2 regions of the Limnobaculum zhutongyuii genome follow, and region 2 is predicted to be linked to the other one. Evidence: predicted binding sites of a transcription regulator. Region 2 holds the regulator's gene; the other holds the start of a gene.
What was found. Region 2 encodes LexA, which represses DNA repair genes until DNA is damaged. Its sites were predicted from a motif close to TNCTGTATGTACATACAGNA; they were not measured.

Region 1 (5,998 bases), 550 kb from region 2:
TATCTCTGCTAACTCCCTTAGCAGAAAACCATATCTACCAAACCGTCAGTATATGCAGACGCAATACGCCTGCTTTTCTGATTAGTACTTAAAGCCCCGATGCAGCGCAACAATCCCGCCCGTCAGGTTAAAGTAGCCAACGCCGTCAAACCCGGCTTCTTCCATCATGCCTTTCAGGGTTTCCTGATCGGGATGCATACGGATGGATTCCGCTAAATAGCGATAGCTGTCGGCGTCGCTTGTAACCATCTCACCGATCTTTGGTAAAACATGGAATGAATAAGCGTCATAAGCCGTATTGAGTAATTTCACTACCGGCTTGGAGAACTCCAACACCAGTAAACGACCACCCGGCTTCAGCACGCGGAACATTGAGCGCAGCGCCTTATCTTTATCGGTGACGTTACGCAACCCGAAAGAAATAGTAATACAGTCGAAGTAATCGTCCGGAAAGGGCAACGCTTCTGCATTAGCTTGTACATAGTTGACGTTACCGATGATGCCCATGTCACGCAGCTTAGAGCGGCCCATTTTCAGCATGGAGTCATTAATATCGGCTAAAACGACTTCTCCCTTTTCGCCAACCAGACGAGAAAACTTTGCCGTTAAATCACCGGTTCCACCTGCCAGGTCGAGCACTTTCTGCCCTTCACGAACCGCACTACAATCAATAGTGAATCGTTTCCAAACCCGGTGAATCCCGAATGACATTAAGTCGTTCATCAAGTCATATTTTGAAGCTACAGAATGGAAAACCTCAGCAACCATTGCGACTTTTTGATCTTTTTCTATCGTGCGGAAACCAAAGTGCGTCGTAGTTTCCTGCGTTTCGTTCATCATGATTCAACCTGATTTAATAAGTCATATGAATAAATTTAGTCTACCAGAAACAATCTGAAACATACTCACCAATAACTCTTTTTTACTATCATTCGGTGATATCAGAAGAATTCGCTGATTCAGTGGTGTTATCCGGTATTTTTGATATCGATTCAGCTAAAGCCTGTTCCGATACCGCAGTATTCATCGGGCGTTTGACTTCAACCCCCAACGATCGAAAACTTTCTACCTGCCCAATGACATTACCTCGCCCCTGAGACAGCTTATTCATCGCCTGTCGGTAGTTATCCTGCGCTTTATCAAGGCTCATGCCCAGCGATGTCATATCGTCAACAAACAGCCGAAGTTTATCATACAGGCGCGCGGCCCGATCGGCGATCTGTTGGGCATTCTGGCTTTGATGCTCATAGCGCCATAAATTACCGATGGTTCTTAATGCCACCAGCAATGTCGTTGGACTAACCAGCATAATATTGTTCTGCAATGCTTCACTGATTAACTCTGGTTGCCTGTCGATGGCTAATAAGAAAGCAGGCTCTACCGGAATAAACATCAGCACATAATCTAAAGAGCGTAATCCCGGAAGCTGGTGGTAATCTTTACGGCTAAGCAAGCGGATATGCGACTTGATGGAAGCAATATGTTCATGCAGCGCCTGACTGCGTTCTTGCTCATCATCACTGTTAAAATAGCGCTCATAGCTTACCAGCGACATCTTAGCATCAATAACAACATCTTTCCCCTGCGGAAGATGAACGATTACGTCCGGCTGCTGACGATTACCCTCTTCACCCTTCATATTAACCTGAGTTTGATACTCATGGCCTTCACGTAAACCCGAGGCTTCCAGCACCCGACTTAGCACCACTTCACCCCAGTTCCCCTGAGTTTTATTATCCCCTTTCAGGGCTTTGGTCAGGTTAAGCGCTTCACGGGCCATCTGGGCGTTTAATTGCTGTAAATTGCGGATCTCATGGGTCAGTGTGTGGCGTTCCCGAGCTTCCTGCCCATAACTGTCCTGAACCTGACGGCGAAATCCGTCTAACTGTTCATACAGCGGAAGTAATAGCCGATCCAGGCTCTGGCGATTTTGTTCATCCACCTTACGCCCGCTCTGCTCAAAAATACGATTGGCTAAGTTCTCAAACTGCACCGTTAATCGCTGTTCGCTGCTGATTAACAGACGCTGCTTCTCTTCGGAAGCAAAGCGCGTCTCCTCCAGACGAGTGGACATCTCCCGCAGCTCTACCTCCAGCGAATTATTAATGCCCTGAAGACTACGCAATTCCTGATTCAGCCGTTCGCACTCCTCATGCCAGAGCGCCTGCTGTTGGGCTTTCTCCTGTAGCGCTGCCAGACGCGCATACAGATCGCGCAGATCCAACTGACCTTTTTGCAATTCCTGCTGCTGAATTTTACGTTCTGATTGTAACTGTTGATTGTCTGAATCCGCCTGATCCAACTGTGCAGTCAGCAATGCGATTTGGTTTTCCTGCTGCAGATGATGGCGCTGGTTATAAATTGCCATTACCAGTCCACCCAGTAATAACCCTGCCAGCGCAGCAGCAAAAATCATCATCAAGCTGTTATCCACCGCGCCTCCGGCTTTTGATATGCAAGCATCACAAATTAATAAGCGTTAAAAGTAAGAGAATACTGTATAAATGTCCAGATTGTTTTGGCTGATTATGCGTAATTGTTCCCATTATCTATAAACGGAATGGCTAAAAGCGCAGATAGTGAGCAATCCATTGAATACCAAAGGCGCCGGGAGCCAGAATCAAAAAGCCCCACAACATGGCGGAAGTCAGATTAACGACCTGAAAAGATTTTAGCGGCATCTCGCAAATCCCGGCCACCAACGGTACGGTGGCGCGAAAAGGACCAAAAAACCGGCCAACGAAGACGCCAATGGTTCCCCAACGATCAAAAAAGTGCTGACCGCGAACCAGCATTTGTGGGTTACGCGATAAGGGCCAGATATGCGCAATGCGCTCTTTATAGCGCCAGCCTAACCAGTAAGATATCCAGTCGCCAAAAAAAGCACCGAGAGAGGCGGCAATCCATATGGGCCAGAAAGCAATACCGCTCTCACCAATAATCGCACCAATACCTATCAGAATAACCGTGGCAGGAATGAGCAAAGAGAGGAAGGCGATAGATTCGCCAAACGCCAGAAAAAAAACAATAGGAGCGCCCCACGCCTGATGGTCGCGGACAAAATTCATGATTGATGTGATGATATCGTCAAGGGTCACGCAGCTACTCCCGTTTTTTACATCCACATTTAGCAAGATATCGACAGTAAAAAGCAATATTCTTTTGATTTTTATACATTATACAACATGCTTATGTTTACCCGATAAGTGACATAAAAAAACCGGGCGAATCCCCGGTTTCTCTTCATATCAATAGCGCCAGACCATTAAGCCGCAGGCTTAGCCTCTGACGCCATACTAAGCAAATCCTCACCACCAATAGCCGGAACACGAATAGTGACTCGCGTATAAACTTCCGACTGGCTTTCCACCGTCACCCCATAGTCGTAACCATGACGCGCTTTAATGCGGCGATCCACCAGATTCATACCCAAACCGTCGCCGTTTGGCCTTGGGTAGTAATTACCCGCATTATCCTCTACCAATAGAACCAGTGCCGGATGGTGAAGATCGGTGGTATCAAAATAGCCCTTAATGCTGATATGACCTTCCGTCAACATTTGAGAGGTGCCGTGCTTAATGGCATTTTCCACAATAGGTTGCAGGGAGAATGCAGGTAAAGAAAGAGGTAATAGCGCATCCGGTATATCGATATCGACCGTTAGCCGATCGGCAAAACGCGCCTTTTCTATTTCCAGATAGGCATTGATATGCTCTAACTCATCGCTCAGGCTAACTTCATCGTTACTGCGCTTTAAGTTCTTACGGAAGAAAGTGGAGAGCGATAGCACCAGACGACGGGCATGACCGGGATCTTTACGTATTACCGCTGACAGCGTATTTAACGCATTAAACAGAAAATGAGGATTAACCTGCGCATGGAGTAGCTTAATCTCCGATTGCGCCAGTAACTGCCTCTGCTGTTCCAGTGTTCCCGTCAGGATTTGCGCCGATAATAAATGAGCGATCCCTTCCCCTAACGTTCGGTTAATAGAGGAGAATAATCGGCTTTTCGGCTCATACAGTTTAATGGTCCCGATAACGGTCCTTTCTGCCCCTCGCAGCGGAATCACCAGCGTTGAACCCAGTTTACAGTTAGGTGTAATCGAACAGGCATAGTGAACTTCGTTACCGTCCGCATACACCACCTGATTATTCTCAATGGCTTTATGGGTATGGTGAGAGGTAATTAACGTGCCGGGAATATGGTGATCGTCACCAATACCAATAAATGCCAGCAGCTTTTCCCGGTCGGTAATCGCCACGGCACCAACACCGAGTTCCTCATACAAAATCTGAGCAACCCGCATACTGTTTTTCTGGTTAAAACCTTGCCGCAGAACCCCTTCCGATCGGGCTGCTATTTTCAAGGCTTTGGCTGAGAATGCGGTGGTGTACTTTTCAAAAATTGCCCGGCGGTCCAACAGGATACGCATAAACATTGCAGCACCTACCGAGTTGGCAATCATCATCGGCAATGCAATATCGTTTACCAGATGCACTGCCTGCGAGAACGGTCGGGCGATCAGCAGTATGATCAGCATTTGCAGTGCTTCAGCAAACAGCGTAATTGCCGCAACGGTGAGCGGTTGAAAAAGCAGGTCCATACGATTGTGGCGAACCAAATAGCGGTGCAATAAGCCTCCCACTAAACCTTCCACAATCGTCGATAACATACAGGCCGTTGCCGTCATACCGCCCATAGAGTAACGATGCAAACCACCGGTTAATCCCACAAAGAAACCAACAGATGGTCCCCCGAGTACGCCGCCTAAAACGGCCCCCATGGCTCGCGTATTAGCAATAGAATCATCAATCTGCAAACCAAAATAGGTTCCCATAATGCAGAACATAGAAAAGGTGAAATAACACAGCAACTTATGGGGAAGGCGAATAGTGACCTGCATTAACGGAATAAACAGCGGCGTTTTACTCAGCAGATAGGCAATAACCAGATAAACGCACATTTGCTGTAATAAAGATAAAATGAGGTCAATCTGACTAATTTCCATGGGGTGTCTTTCTCTGCGTGATCAACAGTGGTTCGCTGGCTATTCTAACATCAGTTGTTAATTATCCCCGTATTTTTACACGATCGCGTAATCTTGCGATAGGCCCTGGTCTAATAAAGGACCCGTTTGGCGAAAATGGATAAAAAAAAGCCAGCACGGGGCTGGCTAAAATAAACACTGGAAGCAATGTGAGCAATGTCGTGCTTTCCCGAGGTGAGCATGAATGACCGCCCCTTGAAAACATGTAAATAATAATCATTATCAATAGACTCTGTAAAGCTCTTTTTTATTAAAATGAGAATATTTCTCATTTATATTTAAATATTATTATATTTCAAAATGATAGATTGGCATATTATCCCTACTATCTCTGAGGAAACGGTTAAAATCCCACCAATTATTTGATTTATGGTTAATTCAATATTCGACATAGCTGCCACATTTTAAATTTCATCAGTACATTATTTAGCCACTTTCATTTTACAACTGCTAAAATAGAGTAATTGATATTGAATTAAATCTGCTGATAAGGAGTTCTGTCATGGCAAGCGGATGGGCGGCAGACGGCGCCGTACAGGATCAAATTGACAGCACCATTTCAGATGCTGTCGCTAAAGCACGTTCTCAATTACATAACGGTGAAAGTGCAACTCACTGTCTGGAGTGTGGCGATCCTATTCCACAGGCCAGAAGAGATGCCCTTCCGGGCGTTCAATACTGTCTGGCCTGCCAGACCGAGCTGGATAAAAAAAATCTGCATCAGGCTGGCTATAACCGCCGGGGAAGTAAAGACAGCCAGCTAAGATAGCTGCGGCGGCCTGCCACATTATCCTTTTTCTGTCGCTTCCTTAACTGGAGCAACTACGCGTAGTTTGGATACCAGCAACAGGCTAATGCACAAAGGGATAACCAACAGTAATAACGCATTCTTCACACCAAATGCATTCGCCAGAAAGCCCAGTAACGGCGGACCGGTTAACAGCGAGC
Region 2 (5,998 bases):
GGAAGGTGTCAGCACCAGTAACCCCTCAGTCTGTTGACGAATCAGATTCTGACGTTCCAGCTCATCAATCAGGGTCTCAATCACTGCAGGTAGCTCTTCTTCACTGTAGTGCATAAACAGTTCTTCACGCAGCAGTGGATAAATCAGTGAAATCTGCTCAATAATCTGCTGACGAGAAATACCATCATGATACATCACAATACTGGCGATAAGCGACGGCAACACTAACATATGGTGAATGTTATTACGGTAGTAAGTCATCAGAACCGCTTGTTCGCGGGCTAATATAATGATCTCACCGGCGTTGTCTTTCTCGACCTCAAACTTACTCATTTTCAGCGCATGTTCCAGCATCTGCTCTGGCGTACTGGATGGAACGGTCGCGTCTTTGGCATAAGGTACGTTGCGTAGCAGTTGGATATAACAATCAAGTTGCTCCAGCAGTTGCTCGCGGGTCAGGGCACGTTGGCGAGAGGCCAGTAACGCGGTACAACACAGGTTCATCGCGTTAGCCGCCGCTGCGTTATTAATATTAACCATCAGCTTACCGGCAATCTGATTAACTGTCGGTGTTAACCAGTTTGGTCTTGGCGTTTCTATCGGATCGATAGATTCTCTCCAGTTCGGTACATTCTGATTCAGATAGGTCATTAATGGGATAGGTTCACCAAAGTTCACGTAGCCTAATCCTAAATTACGCAGCTTACGCATGGTGCGAACTACCTGCCAGAGGTTCTCTTTCTCTTTGGTTGCTCCACGCAGTTCGTTGGCGTAAGTACCCACTTCCATTACGTGTTCATAACCGATATAGACTGGCACAACCGTAATAGGGCGATTACCGCCGCGCAGCATAGCCTGAATAGTCATGGAAAGCGTGCCGGTTTTCGGTTCCAGCAATCGACCGGTACGTGAACGCCCACCCTCAACAAAGTATTCAACGGAATAACCCCGGCTGAACAATTCACCCAGATATTCACGAAACACGGTAGAGTAGAGCTTGTTGCCTTTAAACGTCCGGCGAATAAAGAACGCACCCAGTCGACGGAAGATAGGACCTGCTGGCCAGAAGTTGAGGTTGATACCGGCAGCAATGTGCGGTGGTACCAGCCCCTGATGGTAAAGCACATAGGAGAGCAGCAGATAGTCCATGTGACTACGGTGGCTCGGCGCATAGACAATGCCGTGGCCATCCTGAGCCAACTGACGCACTCGCTCGGCGTTATGAACATGAATACCCTGATAGAGTCGGTTCCATGTCCAGCTGAGCACCCGGTCAGTCACTCGCAGCGTTTCATAGTTAAAGTTGGCTGCAATCTCTTCCATCATATCGACAGCATTTTGTTTTGCTTTCGTCAGAGATATCTTCTTCGATGCCGCTTCTTCCTCAACCGCTTTTTCAATGGCTTTTGAGGTTAGTAATTTATTGAACAGATCCTGACGCATCGGCAATTTTGGTCCGGTTGCGGCAAGACGCTGTCTGGCAAAGTGCATGCGGGCAACCCGGGCCAGTTTTTGGGCAATGGTCTTATCGGTGCCATGCTCATCTGCCATATAGCGTAGCGACACGGTTTGGGAAAAGCGGACAAAGCTGTCACGGCCTAACCACATCACGACAAAAAACTTCTGGATACCGTTAAACAGTTGAAGGCGAGGAGCTTCATGGCTGTCATGACCTTCGCGACCCGGAGAACGACCAAACATCACTGAGACTGGAACCATCTGGATATCCAGGTCGGGATGATTACGGTGCAGGTCCAGATAGTCGTGAAATAGCTTTATCGACTCTTCTTTAGGGGCGTAATAGCTGAATACTCGCGGTCCTTCATGAATAAAAACATAGCGGGGCAGTAGCTGACCATCAATCTCATAAGGTTCTAATGGATCGGGTAATTCCTGAGCCAGACACTGTGCACGTAGGGTTAACAGGTCTGCTTTTGAGTTATAGGGCAGGACATATAGTATTGGACGAGTGGTGTCCAATCCCAATTCAGCGATGGGGTCAGAAGGAATACACTTGCTACGAACCAGCATTTTTATTGGTATATTCAATAGCTTATAGTAAAGTTTACGCCAACCAGACATAAATGTTTCGAGCCTCATATAGATAACGAGTCGCCAGAATACCAGAACTCGGCGCGATCTGTGATGATGTGATGAATGATAATTGCTAAAATTGAGTAGAATTTTCTTGAGGAATTGTGAATGAACCAGGTGACAGGACTTACTCGTATCATTAAAGCTGCAGGGTATTCGTGGGGTGGTCTGCGGGCCACCTGGAAAAATGAAGCTGCTTTTCGTCAGGAAATTGTGCTGTTGGTGGTCGCTATCATTCTGGCCAGTTGGCTGGATGTTTCCATTATTGAACGAATCTTACTGATTGGTTCTGTGGTATTGATTGTGGCTTTTGAAATTATTAATAGCGCGATTGAAGCGGTGGTTGATCGTATCGGTACCGAACGCCATGAGTTGTCGGGTCGGGCGAAGGATATGGGATCCGCTGCCGTATTAATTATGATATTGCTGGCGCTGTTTGTCTGGGTTTCTGTGCTCTGGAGTCATTTTTCTCGATATATCTCGTAAATATGAAGTATGAAGGTTTTCATCTGGCGAATACCTGTATATACTCACAGCATAACTGTATAAAAAAACAGGGTAAGGGAATCGAGAAATGAAAGCACTAACCGCCAGACAGCAACAAATTTATGACCTGATTCGTGACCATATCAATCAGTCAGGGATGCCGCCGACTCGTGCAGAGATTGCCCAAACCTTAGGGTTTAAGTCACCCAATGCGGCTGAAGAACACTTAAAAGCTTTAGCCCGTAAAGGGGTAATTGAAATTATTAATGGGGCCTCCAGAGGGATTCGTCTGCTTCTGGAAACCGAAGATGCAGGTCTCCCGTTAATTGGTCGGGTCGCCGCAGGTGAACCTTTACTGGCTCAGGAACACGTGGAAAGCCACTATCAGATAGACCCGGCACTGTTTAAGCCACACGCTGACTTTTTACTGCGCGTCAGCGGTATGTCAATGAAAGACATTGGTATTATGGATGGCGATCTGCTTGCTGTTCATAAAACTCAGGATGTGCGTAACGGTCAGGTAGTGGTTGCGCGTATTGATGATGAAGTTACGGTTAAGCGTCTGAAAAAACAGGGTAACGTAGTTGAATTACTCCCTGAAAATGAAGAGTTTTCACCCATCGTGGTTGATCTGCGTGAGCAGAGTTTAACCATTGAAGGGCTTGCTGTCGGTGTTATTCGTAATGGCGACTGGATGTAATTAAATCTAAAAATCAGATATCAGCTGATGTGAGAACGGATAACTGATATTGCAGGAAACCAAAAAGCGCCTTAGGGCGCTTTTTTAATGGCGATTACTGAAGCATATCGATCGGAATGAGTCATCAGTTACGCACCGGATGGGGCACTTTTGGCTACTAAAATATTATTCATCAATTGGTGCCGGTGCTGCTGGAGCTTATTAATGCTGGAATGGCTGGTGAGCAAAATAGTATAAATTTTGTTCTGATAGTTCATAAACACAAAGATACCGGCGACGTCTTGTTCTCCATCTTTGGTGCTGACTTCTAATTGCTCAGTATCAATATCGCCATAGGTTTCTGTACGGCGGGTAATATCAACCGACTGAAATTTAAAGCTATCAGCGATGGAATCCACTTCATCTTTGAGTTGAATGCCTTCATCAAGGGTTTGTGTTGAAATGCGCCCCAGCAAATTTGGGTCATCCAAATTTTTTAGCAGCCAGATAGAGGATAAATCGGTTTCAATAAACTGCCAGCGCTCAGGTAATTGGCCAGGAAGTCCGGTGACTTCACGCCAGTTTTGAGCTTCAATTTGCTGTTCACCGTCAGTTGTCAATGTTATGGGCGTCATCGTTTCTCTGGCTGAAGCACTGACCAGTGTTCCTGCGACAGCAAAAAGCGCCCATATAAACTGCTTCATCTTGTTTTCCCTGGAAAATAACCAACAATATATAGCTATATCATTAAGATGTGTTACTGATAATGTACTTATAAATATGCTGCTAATATATACTCTATTTGCAAGAAAAATAAAATAGAAAAGATAATTGAGGTGAATGAATAACAAAGTGTGTTATTTATTATTCTTAATGTATGTCTGATTCAACGTTGTAAGAATGTTAATGTATATTAATTGTTTTTAAAAACATGTTGTTATGTTGGTTTTATTTATGGTTTTTTATGAATTTAGTATGTGGATATAAAGAATATTTATTCATTTATTCTTATTTGTAAGTGTAGTTTTATATAGCTTGCTCTATTAGCAAGGTAAATCAATCACAGTTATTCTTTTATTCCTTAAAATATATTGCTTTTATCCTGCTTTATTAGCACATTGCGAACAAATGCCATGAGTTTCAAGTACGCTATGTTGAATAGTGAAGTGGCTTTTCTCTGCCAGTTCTTTAAGTAGTTGGTCGATTCCTTCTGCGTGATGTTCAGTGACTAAGCCACAGTTATCACAAATAAACAGTGCGGAAGTATGCAGTGGTTCACCTACATGGTGGCAAACAACATAGCTATTGGTGGATTCTATTTTATGGATAAAACCCTGCTCAAGTAAAAAGTCGAGTGCACGATAGACCGTTGGGGGTTTAGCCTGGGGTTCCGAGATACGCAGCAAATCCAATAAGTCATAGGCGCTGATGGCATTCTTTTGCTCCGCCATTAAGCGCAACGCCAGACGCCGCTGGGGAGTTAAGCGAACTGCTCGCTGATCGCACAACTTCTGGGCTTTTGTCAGCATAGACTCAATATTGATTGATTTCATTGTTATCTCTGTTATTCACAATCCTGTTAATGATTCTATCATGCTTAATAAAGAACGCCGAGAGCATATCCCTAACCGGGCAATTGAGGGAAGGCGGTAACGACAATCGCCTTTTCTATGGTAAAATGCCGCTAATCATTCCGCCGAACCTCATGCTGGTATCGCGTTCGTCGATCAAGAAAACTATCTGGTAGCCGTTAATTTCTTTATGAATTCTGATAAATCAACACAGTACCCTATGCAGCGCTTTTCCGTTGCACCAATGCTCGACTGGACCGATCGTCACTGTCGCTATTTTCATCGGTTGCTAAGCGGGCAAACGCTGCTGTATACCGAGATGGTCACCACGGGTGCCATTTTGTTTGGTAAAGGTGATTATCTGGCATACAGCCAGCAGGAGCAGCCGGTTGCGTTGCAATTAGGCGGAAGTGAGCCTCAGGCGCTGGCAGAATGTGCTAAACGTGCAAAAGCATTAGGCTATAACGAGATTAATCTGAACGCGGGCTGCCCTTCTGATCGGGTGCAAAACGGACGTTTTGGCGCTTGTTTGATGGCCGAACCTGAGCTGGTGGCGGAATGCGTAAGCGCAATGAAACAGGCGGTTTCCATACCAGTAACGGTAAAAACGCGAATTGGTATTGATGATTCAGATAACTACGAGTTTTTGCAGCGTTTTATCACTATTGTTTCAGAACAGGGTGGTTGTGATAATTTCACGCTTCATGCGCGTAAGGCCTGGCTATCAGGTTTAAGTCCAAAAGAGAATCGGGAAATACCTCCGCTGGATTACTCCCGCATCTATTTGGTGAAACAAGAATTTCCTCATCTGACCATCGCGATTAACGGCGGTATTAAAACGTTGGAAGAAGCAAAGGAACATCTACAACACGTTGATGGCGTAATGATGGGACGTGAAGCCTATCAAAATCCGGGCATACTGGCGCAGGTAGATAGTGAGATTTTTGGCATTGAACGGGAGATCCCTCAGGCTGCCGCCGTCGTAGAGGCGATGTACCCTTATATTGAGCAAGAACTGTCTAAAGGCACCTATCTGGGACATATTACCCGCCATATGCTGGGACTGTTTCAGGGGATCCCTGGCGCCCGTCAGTTTCGCCGCCATTTAAGTGAGAATGCTCATAAAGCAGGTGCAGATGTTGACGTATTGCGACAGGCGCTGGCGATG

Region 1: a site for LexA is predicted at 2,495-2,514, ahead of rmuC (DNA recombination protein RmuC). Genes of this name have one in related genera too.

What each region holds. Positions count from the first base shown of each region.
Region 1 covers NZ_CP034752.1:4,268,090-4,274,087, forward strand. Annotated here, with positions in the region: gene ubiE (bifunctional demethylmenaquinone methyltransferase/2-methoxy-6-polyprenyl-1,4-benzoquinol methylase UbiE) at 82-837, opposite strand; gene rmuC (DNA recombination protein RmuC) at 929-2,434, opposite strand; gene EKN56_RS19150 (DedA family protein) at 2,565-3,098, opposite strand; gene EKN56_RS19155 (sensor histidine kinase) at 3,266-5,011, opposite strand; gene EKN56_RS19160 (DksA/TraR family C4-type zinc finger protein) at 5,553-5,819, shown strand; gene EKN56_RS19165 (MFS transporter) at 5,838-5,998, opposite strand, start outside.
Region 2 covers NZ_CP034752.1:3,721,568-3,727,565, reverse strand. Annotated here, with positions in the region: gene plsB (glycerol-3-phosphate 1-O-acyltransferase PlsB) at 1-2,082, opposite strand, end outside; gene EKN56_RS16615 (diacylglycerol kinase) at 2,203-2,580, shown strand; gene lexA (transcriptional repressor LexA) at 2,669-3,280, shown strand; gene EKN56_RS16605 (hypothetical protein) at 3,409-3,963, opposite strand; gene zur (zinc uptake transcriptional repressor Zur) at 4,357-4,812, opposite strand; gene dusA (tRNA dihydrouridine(20/20a) synthase DusA) at 5,021-5,998, shown strand, end outside.